One region of the Streptomyces sp. NTD107 genome, then DNA from elsewhere that is predicted to be linked to it. Evidence: riboswitches for the same ligand, from Rfam matches in the RefSeq annotation. Region 1 holds a riboswitch; each other region holds the start of a gene.
The links. Region 1 has a riboswitch for cyclic di-AMP ahead of AC5WRL_RS25635 (M23 family metallopeptidase). Riboswitches for the same ligand answer to the same signal wherever they lie in the genome.
Positions count from the first base shown of each region.

Region 2: linked by a shared signal. The riboswitch ahead of AC5WRL_RS20360 (transglycosylase family protein) and the one ahead of AC5WRL_RS25635 (M23 family metallopeptidase) in region 1 are both predicted to bind cyclic di-AMP.
Region 3: linked by a shared signal. The riboswitch ahead of AC5WRL_RS20605 (M23 family metallopeptidase) and the one ahead of AC5WRL_RS25635 (M23 family metallopeptidase) in region 1 are both predicted to bind cyclic di-AMP.

Region 1 covers NZ_JCAJZV010000017.1:82,708-87,924, reverse strand. Annotated here, with positions in the region: gene AC5WRL_RS25640 (aldo/keto reductase) at 1-543, opposite strand, end outside; gene AC5WRL_RS25635 (M23 family metallopeptidase) at 625-1,632, opposite strand; cyclic di-AMP (ydaO/yuaA leader) riboswitch at 1,644-1,797, opposite strand; gene AC5WRL_RS25630 (extracellular solute-binding protein) at 1,983-3,374, opposite strand; gene AC5WRL_RS25625 (caspase family protein) at 3,413-5,217, opposite strand, start outside.
Region 2 covers NZ_JCAJZV010000010.1:98,658-103,874, reverse strand. Annotated here, with positions in the region: gene eno (phosphopyruvate hydratase) at 94-1,374, opposite strand; gene AC5WRL_RS20360 (transglycosylase family protein) at 1,682-2,371, opposite strand; cyclic di-AMP (ydaO/yuaA leader) riboswitch at 2,375-2,519, opposite strand; gene AC5WRL_RS20355 (LysM peptidoglycan-binding domain-containing protein) at 2,867-3,874, opposite strand; gene AC5WRL_RS20350 (cytochrome P450 family protein) at 4,029-5,217, opposite strand, start outside.
Region 3 covers NZ_JCAJZV010000010.1:148,797-154,013, reverse strand. Annotated here, with positions in the region: gene AC5WRL_RS20625 (DUF397 domain-containing protein) at 1-8, opposite strand, end outside; gene AC5WRL_RS20620 (TetR/AcrR family transcriptional regulator) at 101-850, opposite strand; gene AC5WRL_RS20615 (ATP-binding cassette domain-containing protein) at 967-1,938, shown strand; gene AC5WRL_RS20610 (ABC transporter permease) at 1,935-2,747, shown strand; gene AC5WRL_RS20605 (M23 family metallopeptidase) at 2,800-3,597, opposite strand; cyclic di-AMP (ydaO/yuaA leader) riboswitch at 3,603-3,782, opposite strand; gene AC5WRL_RS20600 (dipeptidase) at 4,106-5,217, opposite strand, start outside.

The DNA.
Region 1 (5,217 bases):
CAGGTTGTAGCGCGGCTGGAGGGCCGTGTAGCGGGCCTTGTTCTCCTGGGCGGAGAAGGCCAGCGAGGCTTCCAGGCGGGCCGGGGAGATGTTGGAGGCGCCGATCTCGCGGACCTTGCCGGCGCGTACCAGGTCGTCCAGTGCGGTGATGATCTCCGCTACTTCCACCGACTCGTCGTCGAAGTGGGTGTAGTAGAGGTCGATGTGGTCCACGCCCAGGCGGCGCAGCGAGGCGTCGGCCGCCGTTTTGATGGTGTCGGCGGACAGGCCGCGCAGCTCGGGGTGCGCGCCCACCTTGGTGGCCACCACGATGTCGTCGCGCCGGCCGCGGCGGGCCAGCCAGCGGCCGATCACCGTTTCCGACTCGCCGCCCTTGTTGCCGTCCACCCAGGCGGAGTAGGCGTCGGCGGTGTCGATGAAGTTCTCGCCGGCCGCCGTGTAGGCGTCGAGTACCGCGAAGGACTCCGCCTCGTCCGCCGTCCAGCCGAAGACATTGCCGCCCAGGCAGAGCCCGGACACCTGAAGATCGCCGATCGTGTTCATGCGGGCCAGGGTATGCCGACGGCCCTGGCGTCGGGGGGAGTCACCAGGGCCGTCGGCGGTGTGGGGGGATGGTCGGGGTGGTCAGACCGCCTGGCCCTTGCCGCGCAGCCAGGTCAGCGGGTCGATGGGGTCACCGCCGCCGGGGCGGACCTCCAGGTGCAGGTGCGGCCCGGAGGAGTTTCCGGTGGAGCCGACCCGGCCGATGGTGTCGCCGGTGTCGACCGACTGGCCGGCGGTGACGTTCATCGAGGAGAGGTGGCAGTACCACAGCTCGGTGCCGTCCTCCTGCTCGATGATGATGCGGTAGCCGTACGAGCCGGCCCAGGCCGCTTCCTTCACCGTGCCGGTGTGCACGTTCTTCACCGGGGTGCCGGTGGGGGCGGCGAAGTCGGTGCCGGTGTGGGTGGAGGACCACATGGAGCCGCTGGCGCCGAAGCCGGAGGACAGGGTGTAGCTGGTCAGCGGGAGGGTGTAGCTAGCGCGCAGTTCGGCCAGCCGGCGCTCCTCGGCCAGGCGCTGCCGCTCGGCTTCCTCGGCGCGCTGCCGCTCCTCCTCGGCGAGGCGTTCCGTCTCGGCCAGTTCGGCGGCGACGGCGACCGCGTCGCTCTGTGCCGCGTCCAGGGCCTGGGCTCGTGCGGCGGCCTGGGCGGTGGCTTCCTGTTCCTCGGCCTGCTGGAGAATCCGGGCGCGCAGCGCCTCGCCGGCGTCCTGGGCCTCGGTGAACGGGGTCGCCGTCACCGTCTCCTCGGCGCCGGGCTCCTCCTGCGCATCCGAGGCGGAGGAGGAGATGAAGTTGTTGACGACGGGGATGTGGTCGGGGATGGAGCGCACCGAGTCGAGGCCGGGTACGGAGCCGGCGCCGCCCTCCTGGGCCGTGGCCATGCCGCCCGCGCCGACCGCGGCGATCACGCCGACGCCGAGCACCGCCCGGCTGCGAGCCATGGTGCCGCCGCGCTGCCTGGCGACCCGGTGCCGGCCGCGTACGGGGCGCAGCGTCTCGGCGCTGGGGTTCCACTCGGTACGGGGCTCGTCGTCAGTGGTCTGCGGCCCGTAGTAGACGGGGTGGGACCCATACCGGTTCGACGCCACGGAGGCGCACTCCTTTCCTTCCCTCTCGCCGACCGGGTTAGCTGACGGGTTCGGAGCAGGAAGGTCTCCTACGGGCGGCGGTGGGCCGTCCGATGCACCCCAAGTGGTGGTTCCCCGGTTCCCCGGCGCGCTGTTGGCGTGCCGTGGATTAGGCGGTGCAGCACGACCGCTGTCGTGGCGACGGCGGAGACGACCGCGCTGCGTTATCGAACGTTAATAGACGGGCCGCCGTAATTCCAAGTGGATCCGGGAAATAGGTCTCGTTCTTCTGGGCGGTAAATCGTGTCAGACGCGATCCAATTGGGGCATACGTTCTTGGCGGGAGCATGGCAGAGAATTCTGACGGTGTGTCAGTTGTTATCCAGCGCCGCCCCCCGATCACTCACGGTGATCCGGCCCTCCAGTGCGAGTGCCAGCGTCTGATGCAGCGCTTCCGCCGCCGCCTCCAACGAGGCGTTCCCCGCCAGCAGCCGCCCCGTCTCCAGCCGCAACTCCCGTGAGAACGCCGGATAGTACGGACTCGCCGGCCGCGCCCGCGCCGCTTCGAGCGCGCACCACAGCAGCTCCGGATACCCCGCCGGCACCCCGCGCGCCGCGCCCTCCGCCGGGTTGCCCTCCGGCCGCCGCACCGCCGTCCCCGCCACCGCCGCGCAGTCGAGATCGGCCGGCTCCCCGATCCCGTACGCGTCACGCAGCGCCGGCGCGAACCCCGCCTCCAGCAGCTTGCGCTGGCTGTCCGGCTCCGCCGTCAGAAACCGGATCAGCCGCTCGGCGTCCGCCGCCCGCACACTGTCGGCCGACACGGCGAGGGACTGCCCGCCCAGCGCCGCCGCCCCCGGCAGCGGGATCACCCCGAACCCCGCGCCGGCCGGCAGCGTGGCGTCCACGTGCTGGTACGCGTACGGCCAGTTCCGCATCAGCACCACCCCCGACAGATCGCCGCCGTCCGCCCCGTCCGCCCCGGTGAACTCCCGCAGCGCGACGGTCTCGTCCGCCTCCCGGGCCCGCTCGCTCAGCTTCCCGCTGTCCGTGATCCGCAGCAGCTCCGCCAGCCCGCGCCGCAACTCCGCCTCGCTGCCCCGGTACCGGCCCCGCTCGTCCACCAACTCCACGCCCACGCTCCAGAACGCCTCCAGCGCGTTGACCGTCAGCCCCTCGTACGGGCGCAGTTGCGTGACATACAGCGGGTACTCCTGCCCGCCCCGCCAGCCGGCGATCAGCTCGCCGAGCGTCTCCTCGCCCAGCAGCCCGCCCACCTCCTGGCCGAGCTCCGCCAGCAGATCCTCGCGGTAGTACAGCAGCCCGACATCGGTGTTGAACGGTACGGCGTACGTCCGCCCCTCCCAGCGGCCCGCCCGCGCCGCCTGGGCCAGGAAGTCGGCCTCCAGCAGCGCGTCGTCCAGCGGCCTGATCAGACCGGCCGCCGCGAACTCCGGCACCCAGGTGGTGTCCAGGTTCACCACGTCGAAGTCGGCGCTGCCCGACTGGAGCGCCGCGATCAGCTCACTGTGCTGACCGTCATCGGTCCGGGGCAGCTCCACCAGCCGGGCCTGCCGGTTGTTCCCGTCCGCGTTCCACGCGTCGATCAGGGCCTGCCGTACCCCCTCGCCCTCCCTGCTGGTCAGATCCGCGCCGCTGACCACCACCAGCGGCCGGCCGTCGTCCGGCCGCCCACCGGGCGGCCCCGCACCGGACGGCCCGCCGGTGCAGCCGGCCACCACCGCCAGCACCAGCGTGAGCACCGCGCACCGCCCGGCCCGATCTGCCCGCCGCCGCCCCATCACCGCTCCCGGAGCGCGGTCAGCCCGCGCAGCGCGGCGGCCAGCGCGGCCCCCTGCGGCGGGGAACCGTCGAAGCACAGGGCACCCTCGGCGACCAGCATCTCGTTGTAGAGGTGGGCGCAGCCCAGCGAGCCGTACGACACCACCGCGACCGGCGCCGCGGTGCCGGCCGGCAGCCCGGGCCGGCCGGAGCTGTCCTCGTCATCGGTGATCAGCACCAGCAGCCGCCCCCGGTCCCCGGCGTCCGCCAGCAGCGCCAGGCCCGCCTCCACCGCCGGGGTGATCGCGGCATGCCGCTCCACCGGGGCCAGCCCGTCGATCGCCGCCCCGGTCACGCCCGCGCCGTGCCACTCCAGGTCCAGCACGGTACGCGCCGGCCCGCCGTCGCCTGGGGTGGCCAGCAGCGCGAACCGGTCCTCCGGCCCCAGCTCATCGATCGCCGTCCGCAACAGCGCCGTGTACTGCGCCGCCCGGGTGTACGAGCCGGAGGACACATCCACCACGAACACCACATCGCGCGGCCCCCGCTCCCGCTCCTCCTCGCGCAGATACTCCGCCACCGCCGCCGCGTCCGGCGCCGGGGGAGACGACAGCCCCGACCCGGGCTCGGCCACGAACGCCTCGTGGTTCAGCGGCGACGCCTCGATCAGCGCCCGCCGCTCGTCGTCGGGGTCACGGAATCCCTGTTCGCCCAGCGCCCGCCGCCCCTCCGCCGAGCCGAGCCACTCGCCCAGCCGGGCGATCGCCGTACGCCGCCCCGCGTCGTCGGCGCCGGCGTGCTCCCAGTGCACCGGGACGAAGGTCAGATCGAGCTGCGGTACGTCGGCGGGGTAGTACGCGCGGTACTGCCGGTCCCACGTCAGCTGATCCAGCCGGCCGGCCGGCACCGCCCCGCTCAGACAGGCCGGCCGCCGCCGCTCGTGGACCAGGTCCACCGCCGTACGCTCCGCCACCAGCAGCACCGGCGCGGCACCCGCCGGGCGGCCCAGCGAACACAGCAGCGCCGCGTCGTCGGGCGGCGGCAGCGGCTGGGCCGGTATCCGGCCGGGGCCCGCCGCCATCCCGTGCAGCACGGAAGCCGCCGAGGTGGCCGGGCCGGCCCGCAGCACCGGCCACTCCAGCGCCGTCGCAGCCGCCAGCAGCCGCTCCAGTGGCTCCCCCGTCCGCGCCACCCCCGCGTCCCCCGGCATCAGGACGACGGCGGGCGAGGTGGCCACCGTGACCGGTTCCCCCAGGTACGCGGCGCTCTCCGCCGCATCGACATCGTCCGCGACCTGCCGTACGGCGATCGAGGCGGACGGCAGCCACACATCGGGGCGCGGCCCGATGTCGCGCAGCGGCGCCGGGCACTCCTCGCCCGACTCCTCCGCCACCGCCGGCAGCCCGGCGCAGGTACGCTCCGGCTCCGCCCAGGCCGCCGAACGACGTAACGCCGCGACCGTGTCCCCGTCGGCGGCCGAGTAGACGAAGGCGTTCAGCTGGCGGCAGCCCTGCGGCCGGCCGCCGATCGGCGCCCTGGCCGGCGCCGAGCCCTCGAAAACCTCCAGCGCCCGGGCGAGGGGCTGCTCGTACTCGGGACTGGTCAGCACCCGCAGTTCCAGCGGGACCGGGCAGTCGGCGGGTGACGGGTTCAGCACCCGGTCCAGCCACGCGACGCCGGTCAGCACCAGCAGGCCGGCGACCGCCACCGCCGCCGCCCGCACCGGCCGGTCCCTGATCCGGCGCGCCGCCAGCGCCGCCCGGGCCGACACCGCCCGGACCGCGCGGGCCGCCCGGCGGGCGCGGTCCCCGCCGGGGTCGGAGA
Region 2 (5,217 bases), on a different contig from region 1:
CCGTCGCCCCTGTCCTGTACAAACAGCTGTCCCCGCCACCGTACGGGACGGGTGGCGGGGACGGTGGCAGCGGCGTCGGGGTTCGGTCCCGGATCAGCCCTGGAAGCGCGGGAAGGCGCTGCGGCCCGCGTACACGGCCGCGTCGTCCAGGATCTCCTCGATGCGCATGAGCTGGTTGTACTTGGCGACCCGCTCGGAACGGGCCGGCGCACCGGTCTTGATCTGGCCGCAGTTGGTGGCGACGGCCAGGTCGGCGATGGTGACGTCCTCGGTCTCGCCGGAGCGGTGCGACATCATGCAGCGGTAGCCGTTGCGCTGGGCCAGCTCGACGGCGTCCAGGGTCTCGGTCAGCGAACCGATCTGGTTGACCTTCACCAGCAGCGCGTTGGCGGTGCCGGCGTCGATGCCGCGCTGGAGCCGCTCGGGGTTGGTGACGAACAGGTCGTCGCCGACGATCTGCACCTTGTCGCCGAGCTGGACGGTGAGGGTGTGCCAGCCGTCCCAGTCGTCCTCGTGCAGCGGGTCCTCGATGGAGACCAGCGGGTACGCCTCGACCAGCTCGGCGTAGTAGGCGGTCATCTCCTCGGCGGTGCGGGACTTGCCCTCGAAGGTGTAGACGCCGTCGCTGTAGAACTCGCTGGCCGCCACGTCCAGGGCGAGCGCGATGTCCTGGCCGGGGGTGTAGCCGGCCTTCTGGATGGCCTCGATGATCAGGTCGAGGGCCTCGCGGTTGGAGTCCAGGTTCGGGGCGAAGCCGCCCTCGTCGCCCAGGCCGGTGGACAGGCCGCGCTCCTTGAGGACGGCCTTGAGGGTGTGGTACGTCTCGGCGCCCCAGCGCACCGCCTCCGAGAAGGACTCGGCGCCGATCGGGGCGATCATGAACTCCTGGATGTCCACGTTGGAGTCCGCGTGCGAACCGCCGTTGAGGATGTTCATCATCGGCACCGGCAGCAGGTGCGCGTTGGGGCCGCCCAGGTAGCGGAAGAGCGGCAGGTCGCGGGACTCGGACGCGGCGTGCGCCACGGCCAGCGACACGCCGAGGATGGCGTTGGCGCCGAGGGAGGACTTGTCGGCGGTGGCGTCGAGGTCGAACATCGCCTGGTCGATCAGGCGCTGCTCGGTGGCGTCGTAGCCGACCAGCTCGGGGCCGATCTGCTCGATGACGGCCAGTACGGCCTTCTCCACGCCCTTGCCCTGGTAGCGGCCGGCGTCTCCGTCGCGCAGCTCAAGCGCCTCGAAGGCTCCGGTGGAGGCGCCCGAGGGGACAGCGGCGCGGCCGGTACTGCTGTCGTCGAGGCCAACCTCGACCTCGACCGTGGGGTTGCCTCGCGAGTCGAGGATCTCGCGGGCTACGACGACGTCGATGGACGGCACAAGGGGCTCCTTCGTCTGGCTGGACGTCTTATGGCGTCTTGAAACCCTCTGAGCCTAACCGGCCGCCGTCCCGGCGCCGCTCACAACCTCGCCACAATCTGCCGGATGGTTGGCATTTCCGCTGGTCAGGTGCGGTTTTGGCGCAAGGCATCTTTTTGTTTAAGAGCGGAAGAAAACCCGGCGCGGGGCGGCTGAACGGCAGATTGCGCTGCCGTACGAGCCGCCCCGCGCCGCCGGGTTGCCGATCGCGTCCGCCAGGGTGCGGATCGCGTCGCCGATCACGTCGCCGATCGCGTCGCCGGTCGGGTCAGAGGGCGAGCTCCTGGCCGGGGAAGATCAGGTTGGGGTCGTCGCCGACGACGGACTTGTTCTGGTGGTACAGCTGCTGCCAGCTGATGCCGTGGGCGGCGGCGATCTTGGACAGCGTGTCGCCGGACACCACCGTGTAGGTGTCGCCGGAGGCCGCCGGGGCGCTCTCGCTGACGGTCTCGGCGGCCTGCGGGGCGGGCGCCGGGGTCTCCTCGACGGGGGCTTCCCGCACGGGGGCCGGGGCCTCCTCGGCCGGGGCCGGGGTCTCGGTGGTGGCGCCGCCACCCGGGTTGACGTCGGCGGCCGGGCCGCCGGCGGACAGACCCGCCCGGGCGCCGCACACCGGCCAGGCGCCGGGGCCCTGCATGGACAGCAGCACCTCGGCGGTGGCGATCTGCTGCTCCTTGGTGGCCTGGTCGGCCTGGGAGGCGTACTGGGTGCCACCCGCCGCCGCCCACGAGGAGTTGGAGAACTGGAGGCCGCCGTAGTAGCCGTTGCCGGTGTTGATGGACCAGTTGCCGCCGGACTCGCACTGGGCGACGGCGTCCCAGGTGTCGACGGAGGCGGCGTGGGCGCCGGTGGCGCCGATCAGGGGGATGGCGACGGCGGCACCGGTGACACCGGCGGCGGTCGCGAGGCGGGTCGGCTTGGAGGGACGGCGGTGACGGCCCTTACCGGAGAACAGCATGACGATCCTTCTCACCGGACGCCTGCGAGGTGAGCTGTCGGGTTCGGGTCAGTGAGTTGCCCGGCCGGGACGGATGGGCTCCGTCCCGGCTTCACCCCAAGCCGCTCCGGTCCGGCCCGCTCCGGGGAGGAACGGGTCGTTCTCGGTTCGGCGTTCCGCTTCCCCGGCTGCCTGCTGGCCGCCGGGTGACGGACTGGGTCCCCCGCTCCTGCCAAGCGGTTGTGGCGCAGTGGTGGTCCCCCGGCCGGCGGCAGGATTCGGCGTACGGCCAGAGCACCCGGTGTGTAAAACCGAGCGGGGGACACTAAACACACGCCGAATCACGATTCAAGAACGATGAAGATCGCGGCGCGGGCGTGGCTTGACTCCGAACGGGGGATGTTCGCGCAGGTCAGCGGGGAAACGGACAGTGTGGACCAGTCGGGCGGCATCGTCTCATAAGGAGACGATGGTCACACTTAACACCATCCGGAAGTCGCTCCCCGCCACCGGCCCTTAATCGCCCGTTACGCCCAACTCAAGCTGAAGACCTGGGACTATATGATCGGGGTTGTCCCCAATGACCGATTCATTCGCCGCGTAGAGCGCCGGCCAACCACCGTCCACCGTGAGGGCATCGGCGATCCCGGAGAGCGTGTCACCGGTCAGCACCTCGTACGGGCCGCTCTCGCTCTCACCCTCGGCGGCGTCCGGGGCGCTGTCGCCGGACTGCTCACCCGTGGCGGGCTCGGTGCGCTCCCCCGCGCGGTCGGCCGGGCGATCGGCGTGCCGTCCGGCGCCGTCCGCGTTCTCACCCGGCTGGCTGTCCGGTTCGGTGGCCGCGCCACCCCGGTGGCGGCCGGTGCCGGAGCCCTCCGTCGTGCCCTCGGCGGACGCACTGTCGGCCGGCGCGTCCGCGGCCGGATCGGTGGCCTTCCCGGTGGACTTCTCACCCGCCGGGTCCGTCGCCCCGCCGGCCGGCGCGCCAGTGGCGGGCTTGCCGGTGCCGGAACCCGCGTCGCTCGCCTCGTCCGCCGCCCCGCCGGGCACCGTGCCGCCGCCGATCCCGCTCTCGGTGGCCTCCGGGGCCCCGGCCGGGTCGGCCGGGACCCCGGCGTCCGCCCCGGCCTCCTCGCCGCCGGTGCGGAACTCCTGCCACAGCCCGGTGGACACCGCGCAGCTGGGGAACGCGGACTTGCCCTGCGCCGCCAGCATCCGCTCGGCCACCGTGATCTGCTGCGCCCGGGAGGCGAGGTCGGGGCGCTCGGCGAAGTCGGTGCCGCCGTGCTCCTCCCACTGCGCGAGGGGGATCTGGAGCCCGCCGTAGTAGCCGTTGTCGGTGTTCGCGGTCCACACCCCGCCGCTCTCGCACTCGGCGGCGGCGTCCCAGGTCTCGGGGGTGACCGCGCCGGCGGATGTCGCGCCCAGCAGGGGCAGTGCGAGACCCGCTCCGGTGACGCCTGCTGCCACCACGAACGCGGGGGCCTGCTTGGGACGACGATGACGACCTGTGCCGGAGCGCATGTGACTGCCTCTCGTGCGAACGACGTGGAAACGGTGCTGCGATGACGCGATGGTGCGATGACGCATGGCCGCAGTGGTGCGGTTGAGCGCAGAACCTAGCTCGCCCGCCTGTGCGATCACAAGCTGATCCCGTGGAGATCACATACAGATCACACTACTGACTGTGCGTCACATGGCTGGATGTGAACTCTACCGGCAGTGAGCGCAGCCCCCGCATGATCAGGCCACCCCGCCAGCGCAGATCATCCGGATCCACCGCAAGCCGGATATCCGGCAGTTCGGTCAGCAGCATCCCGATCGCCGCCCGCCCCTCAAGCCGCGCCAACGGGGCGCCCAGACAGTAATGAATGCCGTGCCCGTACCCCAGATGCTGATTGTCGCGGCGGCCCAGATCCAGCACATCGGGCCGCTCGAACCGGCGCGGATCACGGTCCGCCCCGGCCAGCACCACCAGCACCGGATCACCCGCCGCCACCGGCTGACCGCCCAGCACGAGCGGCTCCCGCGCGAACCGCCAGGTGGCCAGCTCCACCGGGCCGTCGTACCGCAGCAGTTCCTCCACCGCGCTCGCCAGCAGCGCCTCCTCACCGGCCGCCAGCGATCGGCGCAGACCGGCCAACTCCGCCGGATGGCGCAGCAGCGTATACAGGCCATTGCCGATGAGATTGACCGTGGTCTCGAACCCGGCGAACAGGAGGATGAACGACATGGCCGCCGCCTCCTCCTCCGTCAGATGTTCGCCGTCGTCCGAGGCCCGGATCAGCTCAGAGATCAGGTCGTCGCCGAGATCCGCCCGCTTGCGGTGGATCAGCTCGCCCAGATAGGCCCGCATCCGCTTCACCGAGCGCCCGACCCCGCCCCGCTTTCCCGACGGATGCAGCATCATCCCGGCCCAGTCGCGGAAGTCGTCCTGGTCCTCCGGTGGGACACCGAGCATGTCGCAGATGGCGTAGATCGGCAGCGGGAACGCGAACTCATGGATCAGATCCGCCTCGCCCCGCCCCGCGAAGGAGGCGATCAGGCCGGCCGTCAGCTCCCGCACCCGCGGCTCGAAGGCCGCCACCCGGCGCGGCGTGAACGCCTTCGCCACCAGCCGGCGCAGCCGGGTGTGATCGGGCGGATCGATGTTCAGCAGATGCGTCATCACATTGGCGCCGCGCTCCCCCGGGATACCCACTCGCCCGCTGTGGTGCGCCTGGGCGCTGTGCCGGTCCGGGTTCTTGCTCAGCCGCGGATCGGCGAGCGCGGCCCGGGCGTCCGCGTACCGGGTGACCAGCCAGGCCGCCACCCCGCTGGGCAGCTCCGCCTTGTACACCGGGGCGTTCTCCCGCAGCCAGGCGTAC
Region 3 (5,217 bases), on a different contig from region 1:
GTGTTCATAGCTCCTTCATCCTGTTCGGCCACCATCAATGACATCCAGGTGACTCATGAATGGTTTTTTTTCATTCACCCCCGAGTGCGGACATGCTTTTTCAGCGCCGCGCCCGCCGGGTCTCCATCAGGGCTTCGACCCCGTCGAGGATGAAGTCGAGGCCGTAGCCGAAGTTCTCCTCCTCGGTGGTGGTGTCGTCGGCGAAGACGCCGGCCGTCACGATCCGGCTCAGCGCCGGGTAGTCGCCCTCCGCCACCACCCGGGCCAGCACCTTGTGGTAGGCGGCGCCCCATTGGGTGTAGTCGAGCCCGGTGGCGGGGGCGGCGCGGCGTACCACTTCGGCCTGCCGGGCCTCGGTCAGGGCGTAGCCGGAGATGACGCTGAGCACGCCCATCCGGTCGTCGGGGGTGAGCGGGGTGCCGTCCAGGGCGGCGAGGCCGGCTTCCATCCAGGCGATGTTGTTGGGGCCCATGGGCGGGGTGCCGATCGGCACGTCGAGCATCCAGGGGCGGGCCAGGAGCACCTTGTACTGGCCGTGCGAGAAGGCGCGCACGCGCGGGCGCCATGGGGTGGGCCACTGTGAGGTGTCCGGCAGCCCCGTCGCCGCCTCGAACATCAGGTCGAGGAGATCGTCCTTGCCGGGGATGTACCGGTACAGCGACATGGTGGTGACCCCCAGCCGTTTGGCGACCTTGCCCATCGTCACCCCGGCCAGCCCCTCGGCGTCGGCGAGCGCCACCGCCTCGGTGACGATCTGATCCACCGTCAGCGAGCCGCGCGGCCCCCTGCTGCCGGGCCGCTGTCGCCGCCACAGCAGGTCGGCCGTGTGCTCGGGGTCGCGCCGTGCCATGCCTTCTCCAGCTCCTTCTCCCGTTGCTCTTCGCGATTGACGCCATCCTAGAACTGTGTATCTTGTAGACAGTAGTGTATGCCATACACGGTTTCGGGGACGGGAAGGCACCACCCATGACAGAGCGGCACCAGCACGGCATCGTGGCCCAGGGGCTGCGCAAGCGGTACGGCGACACCTTCGCCCTCAACGGATTCGATCTCACCGTCGAGGCCGGCACCCTGCACGGCGTGCTCGGCCCCAACGGCGCCGGCAAGACCACCGCCGTCCGGGCCCTCGCCACCCTGCTGCGGTACGACGCCGGCCGGGCCACCGTCTGCGGCCTGGACGTGGCGCGCGAGCCGGCCCGGGTCCGCGAGGTCATCGGGCTCACCGGCCAGTACGCCGCCGTCGACGAGACGCTCAGCGGCCGGCAGAACCTGGTGCTGTTCGGGCGGCTGCACCGGATGTCCAAGCGGGCCGCCGGGCGGCGCGCCGACGAGCTGCTGGAGCGGTTCGGCCTCACCGCCGCGGCCGGCAAGTCCGCCGGCGCGTACTCGGGCGGCATGCGGCGCCGGCTCGACCTGGCGGCCAGCATCATCCGTACCCCCCGGGTGCTCTTCCTCGACGAGCCCACCACCGGCCTCGACCCGCGCAGCCGCAACGAGGTGTGGGACGCCGTACGCGGTCTGCTCGCCGCCGGCACCACCGTGCTGCTGACCACGCAGTACCTGGAGGAGGCCGATCAACTGGCCGACCGGATCTCGGTCGTCGACGCGGGCCGGGTGATCGCCGAGGGCACCGCCGACGAGCTCAAGGCCCGGATCGGCGGCGACCGGGTGGAGATCGTCACCCGGCGGGCCGCCGATCTGGTCGCGGTGGCCGGCCTGCTGGAGCGGATAGCGGGCGCGCCGGCCGTCACCGACCCGGACACCCGGCGGGTGGGCGCCCCGGTCACCGACCGGGTGGCGGCACTGACCGAGGTGGTACGGGGCCTGCACGACGCCGGCCTGGCGGTGGAGGACATCGGCACCCGGCGGCCCACCCTCGACGAGGCGTTTCTCCGGCTCACCGGCGACGGGGCGGCGAAGGCGGAGGTGGCGGCATGATGCGGAAGCTGCGTACGACGGCGGCCGACAGCTGGGTGCTGACCGGCCGCAACATGGCCCATGTGGTGCGGGCGCCGGAGGAGATCGCGCTCTACTTCGCGCTGCCGATCATGTTCGTGCTGGTCTTCGGCTACGTCTTCGGCAGCGGCATGCAGGTGCCGGACGGCGGCGCGTACCGGGAGTTCCTGCTGCCCGGGGTGTTCGCGATGACCATGCTGTACGGGATGGGCGCCACCGCCACGGCGATCGCGCACGACGCGCAGCGCGGGGTGGTGGACCGCCTGCGGTCGCTGCCGATCGCCCGCTCGGCGCTGCTCACCGGGCGCAGTGTCGCGGATCTGTTCCGGGCGCTGCTGGAGATGGCGGTGCTGGTGGTCTGCGGGCTGCTGGTGGGCTGGAACTGGCACCGGGGCCTGGGGTACGCGCTGCTGGCGGTGGCGCTGGTGCTGGCGCTGCGGGTGGCGATGACGTGGATCGGGATCTTTCTGGGGCTGCTGGTGCCCAACCCGGACACGGTCGGCACCATCGTCTTCCCGCTGGCCTTCCCGCTGACGGCCGTCTCGAACGTGTTCGTGGCACCGGAGCTGATGCCCGGCTGGCTGGGCACGGTCTCGCAGTGGAATCCGCTGTCGGCGACGGTGTCGGCGATCCGGGAGCTGTTCGGCAACCCGGGCCCGGCGACGGCGGGTGGCGGTGGCGGCGGCTGGCCGGCCGAGCACGCGGTGGCGCTGGCGATCGCCTGGCCGGTGGTACTGGTGGCGGTGTTCGCGCCGCTGGCGGTGCGCAGGTACCAGCGGCTGAGCCGCTGAGGGCGCGGTGTTCGTCCCGCCGTCCTCGGGGGGACGGCGGGACGAACCGGCGCTACAGGGTGACGCCCTGGGCGCGCAGATAGGCCAGCGGGTCGATGTCCGAGCCGTAGTCGGGGCCGGTCCTGATCTCGAAGTGCAGGTGCGGCCCGGTGCTGTTGCCGGTGGTGCCGACGCCGCCGATCTGGTCCCCGGCGGACACCGACTGGCCGGCGCTCACGGAGATCGAGGACAGGTGGGCGTACTGGGCGTAGTTGCCGTCGGCGAGCTTGATGATGACCTGGTTGCCGTAGGAGCCGCCGGCGCCGGCCGAGTACACCACGCCGTCGCCCACGGCCAGCGCCGGGGTGCCGGTGGCGGCGGGGAAGTCGATGCCGGTGTGGTAGCCGCTGGCCCACATGGAGCCGGCCACCTTGTAGCCGGTGGCGATGGCGCCGTCGGCGATCGGGGAGACCCAGCCGCCGGTGGCCGGGGCGGGCGCGGGGGTGGCCGCGGCGTCGTCGGCGGCGGCTCCGGCACCGGTCGCGGTCGCGGTGCCGCCGTACGAGGACAGCTCCAGCTTCAGGCCGGGCTTGATCAGGCTGGCGTCGCTGCCGATGGCGGCCTTGTTGTCCTCGTACAGGGCCTTCCAGCCGCCGTCCAGGCCCAGATCGCGGGCGATCTTGCTGAGCGTGTCGCCCGCCTTGACGGTGTACGTGGCGGTGACGGCCGGGGCGTCGGCGGCGTGTGCGGCGCCGGCGGTGGCCAGCGGCACGGCGATGCCGGCGCCGGAGACGGCCAGCAGCACGGAGGCGCGGGTGAGGTGGGTGAAGCGATGGGCGCGCGAGGCGCGGTGACGACCGCGTCCGGACATACGGGGGCTCCTCTCATCGCCTGCGAGGTGAGCTGTCGGGTTCGGGCCGGAGAAGTAGCCCGGCCACTGCCGTGCGGACGGGTGCCGCGCGGCGGTGGCTTCACCCCGAGCCGGTCCGGTGGGGGCCGGGCCGGCGGGAAGTGGGTCCCCCGCTCCTGTCATGGGGAAGACTGCGTTTCCGTGGCCGGTGACAGGATTGGGCGTCCGGCCTCGGATCGCCGCGGGTGCGACGCGGAAGCACCGTAATCCCGTTAATTCGGACAGGACAACAGGCGGCGGGCGGCAGCCGCTTGATCACAAAAGGGAAACGGGAATGATCACCTTTGGGCGATCATTCCCGTTTGCCCGCCAACTTCGGGGGCGAAATTCGCACTTGCCGGAGATGCGGAGGGGTCGGGCGCGAGCCGCGCACGCCCCGTCCGGGACGGAAAGTGAGGTCGGTCACGGCCCCCTTCTCAAGCGGCGCTATCCCACCCAATGTTCGCAATGTCCGAAATGATCGGTTGGCTTAGCCGTCCAGCTGCTCGATGGTGGCGTTCGACGGGCCGCGCCGGGCGCTCAGGACGTCCGCCGCCGCCTCCGCTTCGCGCACCACGCGGACCGCGTTCTGCCAGGTCAGCTTGGCCAGGTCGGCGTCCGACCAGCCGCGCCGCAGCAGTTCGGCGACCAGATTCGGGTAGCCGGCCACCGAGTCCAGCCCCTGGGGCAGGAACGCCGTGCCGTCGAAGTCGCCTCCGACGCCGATGTGATCGACGCCGGCCACCTCGCGCATGTGGTCCAGGTGGTCCGCCACCGTCGCCGGGGTCGCCACCGGGCGCGGGTTGGCCGCCTCGTACGCCCGCTGGACCCGCATCCCGGCCTCGGTGGTGTCCAGGTGGTGCAGCCCGTGCGCACGCATGTTCTCGTCCGCCAGGCGCGTCCACTCCACCGCCGCCGGCAGCACGAACTTCGGTACGAAGGTCGCCATCGCCACCCCGCCGTTGGCCGGCAGCGCGGCCAGTACGTCGTCGGGGATGTTGCGCGGGTGGTCGCACACGGCGCGCGCCGAGGAGTGCGAGAAGATCACCGGCGCCTCGGTGACGCGCAGCGCGTCCCGCATCGTATCGGCGGACACATGGGACAGATCGACCAGCATGCCGATCCGGTTCATCTCCCGCACCACCTCCTCGCCGAACGCGCTGAGGCCGCCGTGCCGGGGCTCGTCGGTCGCCGAGTCCGCCCAGTCGATGGTGTCGTTGTGGGTGAGCGTCATGTAGCGCACGCCCAGCGCGTACAGGGCACGCAGCGTGGCCAGCGAGTTGTGGATGGAGTGCCCGCCCTCGGCGCCCATCAGGGAGGCGATCCGGCCCTCGGCGCGCGCCTTCTCCATCTCGTCCGCCGTGCCGGCCCAGGCGAGTTCGGCGGGGTAACGGGCCAGCAGCTGGCGCACCACGTCGATCTGCTCCAGGGTGGAGCTGACGGCGGCGTCCCCCGCGTAGTCGGAGCGGGTGTACACCGACCAGAACTGGGCGCCGACGCCGCCGGAGCGCAGCCGGGGCAGATCGGTGTGCAGATGGGCGCTCTGGTCGGTGGCGATGTCACGCCGGTCGAGGTCGTAGCGGACCTGCTCGCGCAGCGCCC